3 regions of the Sphingobacterium sp. HJSM2_6 genome follow, and region 2 is predicted to be linked to each of the others. Evidence: riboswitches for the same ligand, from Rfam matches in the RefSeq annotation. Region 2 holds a riboswitch; each other region holds the start of a gene.
The links. Region 2 has a riboswitch for S-adenosylmethionine ahead of ACFRAE_RS00750 (O-acetylhomoserine aminocarboxypropyltransferase/cysteine synthase family protein). Riboswitches for the same ligand answer to the same signal wherever they lie in the genome.
Positions count from the first base shown of each region.

Region 1 (3,283 bases), on a different contig from region 2:
AGGAAAAAGAAGTAGAAGATATGTTGCGTGTAATTCAAGAATTCGACCCTGCTGGTATAGGTGCTAGAAGTCTTCAGGAGTGCCTTAATATTCAACTAAAAAAGAAAGACCAAGACAATCCTGTTATCAAGGAGGCAATGGTTGTCGTTCAGAATTATTTGGATGAATTCACAAAAAAACATTACGATAAAATTGAAAAACAATTAGGTGTTAATTCTGATGAATTAAAAGAGATTGTTAATGAGATTTTAAAATTAAATCCTAAGCCTGGAGATTCCAGTTCTGCGGCAGGTAAACAGCTTCACATTATTCCAGATTTTCATATTAGTAATAATGATAGTGTTCTTCATTTAACCCTTAATAGCAGAAATGCACCTGAATTGCGTGTTTCGCGTTCGTATCAAGAAATGTTTGAGCATTATGAGAAGGCGGAAAAAAATGATAAAAAAATGAAAGAGGCAGTTCAGTTTGTCAAGCAAAAACTAGACTCTGCAAAATGGTTTATTGATGCCATCAAACAAAGACAACAAACCCTCTTAAAGACTATGAATGCCATCATGGAATATCAATATGATTATTTCTTAACTGGGGATGACAGGATGTTAAAACCGATGATCCTTAAAGATATCGCAGATAAAATTGAAATGGATATTTCAACAGTATCTAGAGTGGCGAATTCAAAATATGTACAAACCGAATTTGGCACATTCCTACTAAAATCATTCTTTTCCGAAGCTATTCAAACGGAATCTGGAGAAGAAGTCTCCAATAAAGAAGTTAAAAAAATCTTGGAGGAATGTATAGCTAATGAAGATAAAAGAAAACCTCTTGCAGATGAAAAATTAACTGATATTCTTAAAGAAAAAGGTTATTCTATTGCTAGAAGAACGGTAGCCAAATATAGAGAGGCTATGAATATTCCTGTAGCACGCTTAAGAAAAGAATTGTAGAACATATGATTCGATCTATAAAAAGCCTAATCTGTAAAATAGATTAGGCTTTTTTATTTATAAATTATTTAAGGGTATTTATTTGGAATTAAAATATATTCTACTAAATTTGTAGAGTATTCAGAATTGCCAAAGCAATACCAACCGAGTGTAGTCACCGCGGTGGTAAAATAATACGGGTAGCTTACCAAAAAAAACGCAGTTATGCCTGGTCTAAATCCCACTTCTGAATGCAATGATGGTTAAACTATTTAAACAGAATTGTATGTCAAATTCCACAGATCTAAAAAAACATTTACAATCTCAATTTTATCATTATTCTACTCAAGAATTGGTTATTCTTAATAATGATTTGATTCAATCCAATTGGGGAAAAAACAAAACAATATTTAGAACAGCATTGCTTTCTGCCTTATCAAAACGAGGCATAGACCTTTCAGCAATTATTTCTCATGAAGATGGATTCACACAAATTCATAGGGTACAGGTAAAATTGGAAGAAAACAGATTAATACCCATCCAGTAGGATTTAAGAATTTTCAAGCCTATAGATTGGAGAAATTTAACATGCATCTTGAAATGATTTCACTAAATTTTACCGAATCTATAGGCTTATAATATGGTTTTAATGAACAACAAAAAAATTGCTTAATTAAATCAAGTTGTATATTAAAAGCGTTTAAATTAAAAATCTATTTATTGCTAAGCGCATATAAGGCAAAGGTACCTAGCCAGTGAGACCCCATATAATCATCTTTTACATGTAAATTACCAATAGAAAAGTTGATATGATCATTTGCTATATTCTTCAAATGGCTTAATGCAGGAATGGATTTTGAAATTCCATTTAAACAGACTGCTCTACTGTAATTTAATCCATCCAAATGAACCAATTTACCATCACTACGATCTTTAACAATTGCAGGTTTTAATTCAAATTGTGGCTCATAAAGTTCAGGCATAAATAGCTTTAACCAGGCATCATAGCTCATTTCATCCATTAACTTACTCATTAAAAATGCTTCCTCTAGACATGGGGATAAAAAATCATATCCACTTGGCTCATAATTCAAATCACAATTTTTATCATGTTGAAATAATCTTAAGGCATGTTCCTTTATACTTGATTCAAACGGCTTATTTACTAATGTTTTAGCGTAATCAAGAGATAGAGACAACCCAAATGCCGAATTATCGTGTTGACCTGCTCGTATAGGATATACTAATTTTGGCAAATATTCCATGTAACGTTGCACCAACAAATTAACCAAAGGTTGCAAATATTCTTCCCAACGTTTTGCATCAGGATCATTCCAAGTATGTAATTCTTCTTGCAATTTGAATAACCAAGCCCAACCATAGGTACGTTCAAAACTTAAATTATTTTTATCCTCAAAAAAGGCTTTTTCCACCGCTACATGTTCCACTGTGATATGCTCATTTAAAAGCTTTCGAATATTTCCATCGGTGTCCAATTCAGGAAATTGTTTCATTAATTTGATAATCGACCAATATCCATGAACTGAAGAATGCCAATCAAAACAACCATAAAATATGGGTCTTAATTGTTTTGGACTTTTTAAATCTGCCTCACTTCCGATAACCTGACCTAATTTATTTGGATATTCTATTGTTAAACAATGAACAGGAAGTGCAAAAATCTGTTTGGCAAGTTCCGATGTGAGTTTTGCTTCCTCTTTGACCTTTAAATCTTTTTGTGATGATTTTTCAGCACATGAAAGCTGTAAGCCTGTGAGCAAAAGCAATATATACATTACATATTTATTCATATACAACGATTTGGCTTTATATTTGATTTATAAAAGTAACTTAAAAAACTAAATATACGACAATATGAATCTAACTGATTTAATTTCAGGTGGCATAGGAAATCAAGCCACGGAAGGTATTTCTCAAAAGCTAGGCTTAGATAAAAACCAAACACAATGGGTCATTGCTGCTGCCGTTCCATTAATGATGTCCGCATTAAAATATAATGCCAATAAAAGCCCTGAAAAAGCGGAAGGTATTCAACAAGCGCTTTCCAGTAAACATAATGGAAATATTTTTGATAGCCTTGGTAGTTTATTTAACAATGGACCTACAGAAGAAGAAGATAAAATTGTAAATCACATATTTGGTAAAAACACCGATACAGTTAAAGAATCTTTAGCAGAAAAATCAGGTATAAACATTGGAAAAATTGGAGGCATATTAGCTTTAATAGCACCCTTAGTTATGGGCTATCTCGGCAAACAAAAACAAAATCAAGATCCTCAACAAGAAAGCTCAGGTGGTTTAGGTGATTTGTTAGGTAATATTTTAGGAGGTGG
Region 1 covers NZ_JBMOXB010000008.1:145,885-149,167, reverse strand. The annotation lists gene rpoN (RNA polymerase factor sigma-54) at 1-950, shown strand, start outside; SAM-I-IV-variant riboswitch at 1,062-1,155, shown strand; gene ACFRAE_RS09220 (5-oxoprolinase) at 1,216-1,476, shown strand; gene ACFRAE_RS09215 (DUF2891 domain-containing protein) at 1,643-2,740, opposite strand; gene ACFRAE_RS09210 (DUF937 domain-containing protein) at 2,805-3,283, shown strand, end outside.
Region 1: another riboswitch for S-adenosylmethionine. It lies ahead of ACFRAE_RS09220 (5-oxoprolinase); the one in region 2 lies ahead of ACFRAE_RS00750 (O-acetylhomoserine aminocarboxypropyltransferase/cysteine synthase family protein).

Region 2 (3,283 bases):
ACGTTAGGAATGAATCGTTTGAACAAAAAAAGTTCAAGCGATTTTTTTTATTTAGTTTAGCCTCAAACGTATAATATACCTTATCAGCTGTTCAAATAATTAGCTATAATGCTACAATAAAAATTGACAACTTATTTTAGGTATTCTTTTTGCTGTTTAAAGTAAAAAAAGATTATGAAATCTACAGACCAGGTACCATCTAAAGGGACATCCACATTTCGGAAATTTTTAAATTGGTTTATTCTTATTGCATTTCTTTCCGTATCAGGAATAGTTTATGCTAAATATTATTTTGTATTTGGCGATGGGGTGAAATCTGGTGTCTTAAATTTTGCGGTAAAAAAAGGTAATATTTTTAAGACCTATGAAGGGAAATTAATACAGGATGGGATTCGAACTCCGCAAGCTGGTACAGGATTGACCAGTAATGAGTTTGAATTTTCTATTGAAGACCAAGCAATTTACGATAGCCTGTCTAGAAACAGTGGGAAATATATCGAATTGCATTATAAAGAATATCATGGTGTTTTACCATGGCGAGGTAATACCCGATATATAGTCGATGAAATTATTGCCATTCGCGAAGCTAGTACCTCTAGATTTTAATAAAACGGCATATCCAATAAGATTTCACCTAGTGTAACTTAAGGGTATTTAGAGGCATTAAGCTCCACAAAAAAGAGATATTATTAATAAAAATCTTTGCATAATTGATTTTTGAAACCTATATTTGCAAAGTACTTCGATAGTGGTACACTAATCAACACCTTCTCATATCGATGGGTCTTGATTTATAAAGAAGTGGCGAGAGACTGGCTCTATGACCCACTGGCAACCTTCAATAAGGATTGAAAAGGTGCCAAATCCTGTCCGAAGCAATAAAGCCTAGGAGCATATAAATGAAATAGACTATGACATCAAAATCTTCAAAATCTAATTTATTGTGTGCAGTTGAATTTTCAGCTTGTATTTACAATACGTCAATTTTTCGTTTGCAAAGCTTTGCGAATCGAATGCGCTAGTCGTCTGTATTTCCTAATTGCAAAGATTCTAGGCTTTGTAATTATTGATATACTCCAACGACGACCGCCTATTAAAGCAAACTAGCAACTTACGAACAAAATTTTTAAACTAATAAACCACAATAGCAATGGCAAACAACCTAAAATTCGAAACTTTACAAATTCATGCAGGTCAAGTAGTAGATCCTACCACTGGATCTAGAGCATTACCTATATACCAAACATCATCATACGTATTTGAAAATGCGGAACATGGCGCGAACTTATTTGCTTTAAAACAATTTGGCAATATTTATACGCGTATCATGAATCCGACAACGGATGTATTTGAAAAACGCATTGCAGCACTAGAAGGCGGTGTAGCAGCATTAGCTGTATCATCGGGTCAAGCCGCACAATTTATTGCTTTAAACAACATTTTAGAAGCAGGCGATAATTTCGTATCTGGAGCAAATCTATACGGAGGAACATATAATCAATTTAAAGTGGCTTTCAAACGCTTAGGCATTGAAGCAAGATTTGCTGAAGATACCGATGCAGACAAAATTGAATCGTTGATTGACGACAAGACCAAAGCAATCTATTTGGAAACTATAGGAAATCCAAGTTATAATATTCCTGATTTTGAAAAAATTGCTGCTGTAGCTAAGAAATATGACCTTCCAGTTATCGTCGACAATACTTTTGGAGCAGGTGGCTTTTTATTCAAGCCATTAGAACATGGTGCACATGTGGTTGTGGAATCTGCAACAAAATGGATTGGTGGTCACGGTACAAGTATAGGAGGAGTTATTATTGATGGTGGTAACTACAATTGGGGAAATGGGAAATTCAAACAATTTTCTGAACCTTCGGAAGGTTATCACGGTTTAGTATTCTCTGAGGTATTTGGTGAGAATGGTCCTTTTGGAAATATCCAATTTGCCATTCGTGCACGAGTAGAAGGATTAAGAGATTTCGGCCCTGCCCTATCTCCTTTTAATTCCTTTTTATTAGTACAAGGCTTAGAAACATTATCCCTAAGGGTTCAAAGACATGTGGATAATGCCTTAGAAATAGCTCAATGGCTAGATGCACATCCTCAAGTAGAAAAAGTAAGCTACCCAGGATTGAAAAACCATCCGTATCATCAAAATGCTCAAAAATATTTGAAGAATGGATATGGCGCTGTATTATCTTTTACGGTAAAAGGTGGGGTGGAAAAAGCAAATGAATTTATTGATTCCTTAGAGTTAGTAAGTCATTTAGCAAATGTGGGTGATGCAAAATCCTTAATTATTCATCCAGCAGCTACTACTCACCAACAATTAAGTACTGAAGAACAACAAAAAGCAGGTGTGTTTCCTGGTCAATTAAGACTTTCTGTAGGAATTGAGCATATCGATGATATTAAAGCAGATCTACAGCAGGCTTTTGACAAAATCAAATAAGCAGGGGGAACTCTTGTTTGATTTTTGGGATGAAAGATAAAAGATAAAGAATGAGTTTAGCAATATTCGAGTACGATCAAGACTTTCAATTAGAGAGCGGAAAGAAACTTAAAAACCTTCAAATAGCTTACCATACCTTTGGTAAGCTAAATGAAGATAAATCAAATGTGATATGGGTCTGTCATGCGCTAACTGCCAATTCAGACGTATTTGATTGGTGGCCGGGGCTTTTTGGTCCCCATGAATTATTTAACGATCAAGAATATTTTATTATTTGTGCCAATGTTTTGGGATCTCATTATGGGACGACCAATCCATTGTCGATTGATCCTTCTACAAATGAGCCTTATTATTTAGATTTTCCTCAATTTACTATACGAGATATCGTACAGGCGCACCAACTATTAGCGGACAACCTGGAGATTTATGAAATAAATAGTCTTATCGGTGGTTCTCTTGGTGGGCAGCAAGTTTTGGAATGGGCAGCCTCAAAAACAATAAAAATACATAACCTAATCGCAATTGGAACAAATGCCTTTTTCTCCCCATGGGGAATTGCATTTAATGAGAGTCAGCGATTAGCGTTAACTGCTGATCCTAGTTTTTATGATCGTCAGGCTGAAGCAGGCGCTAGAGGACTAAAAGCCGCTAGAAGTATAGCCTTACTGTCGTATAGAACTTATAATGCGTATTGCGCTACACAGGTAGAATCTGACCCTGAAAAAACAGATCAATACAAAGCGTCATCCTACCAAGACTATCAAGGCGATAAATTGGTTAAAAGATTCAATGCCTTAAGTTATTGGTACCTAACCAAAGCGATGGATAGTC
Region 2 covers NZ_JBMOXB010000001.1:173,328-176,610, forward strand. The annotation lists gene ACFRAE_RS00745 (hypothetical protein) at 175-606, shown strand; SAM riboswitch class I at 789-902, shown strand; gene ACFRAE_RS00750 (O-acetylhomoserine aminocarboxypropyltransferase/cysteine synthase family protein) at 1,151-2,452, shown strand; gene ACFRAE_RS00755 (homoserine O-acetyltransferase family protein) at 2,503-3,283, shown strand, end outside.

Region 3 (3,283 bases), on a different contig from region 2:
TTTTAGAATGGCGATGTTTTCGATATCATCCGGATTTAAATCGCCGGGATTATTTCCGAAAATTACCCCGTTAATCACCCATAGAGGACTTGTGGATCCACTTAATGTCGCCTGTCCACGAATAACAACGCCACCGCGTGCACCAGGACGTCCCGTTCCAGGAGCAACATATACTCCAGGGGCTTTACCGTTCAACATGTTTTCTACTGATGGATTGGTTACATCTCTTAATTTGGAACCCGATACCGTAGATAGGGATCCTGTTAGACTTTCTTTCTTTTGGGTTGATCCGTATCCAACAACAATGATCTCATCAATATTATCACTGGTTTCTGTTAGGCTGATGGTTAAAGTCGCAGCAGTAATGCTGACTTCTTTTTTCTCATGGCCTATAGCTGTGATAATTAATGTTTGTCCTACACTAGCATCGATGGAAAATTCACCTTTATTATTTGAGGATGTTGCTTTTGCTGGATTTTCTTTGACTGCAATAGTCGCTCCTTCTATAGGACCAGCACTATTGCTTACCTTTCCTTGGATGCTTTGCTGGAAATTAGACTCCTTGATGGGACTTGGCCAAGTGTTTGGCGTTGCCCTTGCTTCAAGTTGACTGAAGGATGCTAGTATAAATGCTGCTGAAAAGGGGCATAGTGTACTAGCTAAAAAAAAATTGAGTAATCTTTTTTTATACATATTTAATTCAATTAAAGTTTTAAGGTTCTGGGGAACCATAATTAGGGTTTGTTTAATACAATGATAAAGTAATTGTTAATTAATAATTTTAGTGAAGCCATATCAAACGATTGCTTAAATTGTGCAAACGATTGATATTGTAACGAACAATTGAATTATTAAATTAATATTTATTTAATTAGGTCAATTAGTTGTTTTTATTTAATTCAAGTGTGATTATTCTTAGGATAGCTTAAGTTCTTTTGTTGGGTTTGGAACATTTATCTAAACGCTATAGTGATGTACGATGAACCTTTTCCACTTATATTGCGTATTTTTGTCGTTTAAGATACATCATGACAATAGATCAAAGTTTTTATATAGGTTATATTAGTAAATCGAGAGGATTGAAGGGGGAATTACAACTATTCTTCGAGTTCGAAGAATATGCAGCTTTAGATTTGGATATTATCTTTATAGAAATTGATAATAAATTAGTGCCTTTTTTTGTGGATCAGATAAAACTCCACAACAATAGTACAGCTTATGTTTCTTTTGAAGATGTCGATCATATTGATAAAGCACAACCTTTGGTGCGTAAAAAGATGTATTTACCCCTTGAAAAAATGCCGGAGCGTGATCCCAATGATTTTAGGTATACTGATTTAGTCGGATATTTGGTAATTGATGAGGTGGAAGGTGAATTGGGAGAAATTACAGAAGTTCAGGAAATGCCCCAACAATTTATTGCGACGATCGCTATGGAGGAAAAAGAAGTCTTATTTCCACTCAATGAAGATCTAATCGTAGGCATTGATCAGGAGGAAGAGGTGATCGTCGTTAAACTACCAGAGGGTTTGATTGCTATGTATTTAGAGCAATAATCCAATTCTTATCATCTTTTTTAGTATTATATTTTGTCATTCCTCTAGGATTGACGATATTAGCCATCGCTTATAGAGAAAGGTAGAGGGAATAGACCCGCTGAAGCCTTAGCAACCTGATTCATTCAAGGTGCTACATTCTACCCCGAAAGGGAAAGATAAGCTGCAAACCAGACCCACACTGCGTTTTCTCTAAGCCTTAATATATTTTTATGAAAATTATAGATCATATTAAAAACGCAAAAGGTAAAACCTTATATTCTTTCGAATTACTTCCTCCAGCTAAAGGACAAGGTATACAGAGTATTTTTAAAACTATGGATGAATTGATGGAGTTTAAACCACCATTCATTGATGTTACTTACCACAGGGAGGATTATCTATATAAGCAACATTCCAGTGGCTTATTGGAACGAGTTTCTTATAGAAAACGACCAGGAACCGTTGCTATCTGTGCAGCTATCATGAGTAAATATAAAGTGGATGCAGTTCCGCATCTTATTTGCGGTGGTTTTACGAAGGAGGAAACGGAAAATGCTTTAATCGATTTGAATTTTTTAGGAATCGATAATGTGTTGGTACTGCGAGGTGATGCTCGAAAAGGAGATGCTGATTTTATTCCAACCCCAGGTGGACATGCCTATGCCACAGAATTGCTAGAGCAGGTGGTGGATATGAATAGAGGCCGATACCTGCATGAGGATATTACTATTGCCGAGAAAACAAATTTTTGTATCGGTGTAGCGGGTTATCCTGAAAAACATTTTGAAGCCCCCAATTTTAATACAGATTTTAAATGGTTGAAAAAGAAAGTAGAGATGGGTGCCGAATTTATTGTAACCCAAATGTTTTTCAACGTTGAAAAGTATAAAGAGTTTGTCATTAAGTGTCGGGAAAATGATATTCATGTGCCTATTATTCCAGGGTTAAAACCATTGACTAGTAAAAATCAATTGATTACTTTACCTCGAATATTTCACTTAGATATCCCAGAAGACTTGAGTGATGCCGTAGCAGATTGTAAGACAAATGCTGATGTAAGACAGGTAGGAGAGGAATGGTTGGTGCAACAATGTAAAGAATTAATTGAATTTGGAGCACCAGTAATGCATTTCTATACCATGAGTAATCCAGGTCCTACTAAAAAGATTGTGGAGAAACTTGTATAAGTTCCCTACGATTAGCTCAAATAATAAGAGAGTCAAGCAAAAACAGCTTGACTCTCTTGTTATTTAATAGTTTTATTTCGCTGTCGATGATATTAAACCTATTTTTGTTGAAAATAAAATACATATGCCAAATCCAAATAATAGAGCTGATATAAAGGTGGGAATGTTAGTCAATATCATCCTAAAAAAAGATCAACGTACTGGCGAATTGACGGAAGGTATTGTGAAAAATATTTTGACCTCTGCAAATTTTCATACCCGAGGGATAAAGGTGAAACTTACGGATGGGCAGGTGGGCCGCGTGGCAGAAATAATTGAAGATGATTTTTAAATCATACCCCTAATACCACAAGAAGCATTGCCACAATACCTGATCCACTAATCCTTAATTTGAAGCGATTTTCCCAAGCTATAAAACCTTCTTTTGTTAAATACTGTTAATCCCACAATGGAGTAAAGAAACTTCTTTACATTTATTGTAACTAACAGCTAAGCTATGATGAAGTATAATCAATGGAATAACCTACTTGGATGGATGTGTGGATTGATTTCCACGAT
Region 3 covers NZ_JBMOXB010000006.1:124,967-128,249, forward strand. The annotation lists gene ACFRAE_RS07390 (SusC/RagA family TonB-linked outer membrane protein) at 1-693, opposite strand, end outside; gene rimM (ribosome maturation factor RimM) at 1,029-1,556, shown strand; SAM riboswitch class I at 1,624-1,721, shown strand; gene ACFRAE_RS07400 (methylenetetrahydrofolate reductase) at 1,769-2,725, shown strand; gene ACFRAE_RS07405 (YwbE family protein) at 2,850-3,056, shown strand; gene ACFRAE_RS07410 (DUF2723 domain-containing protein) at 3,222-3,283, shown strand, end outside.
Region 3: another riboswitch for S-adenosylmethionine. It lies ahead of ACFRAE_RS07400 (methylenetetrahydrofolate reductase); the one in region 2 lies ahead of ACFRAE_RS00750 (O-acetylhomoserine aminocarboxypropyltransferase/cysteine synthase family protein).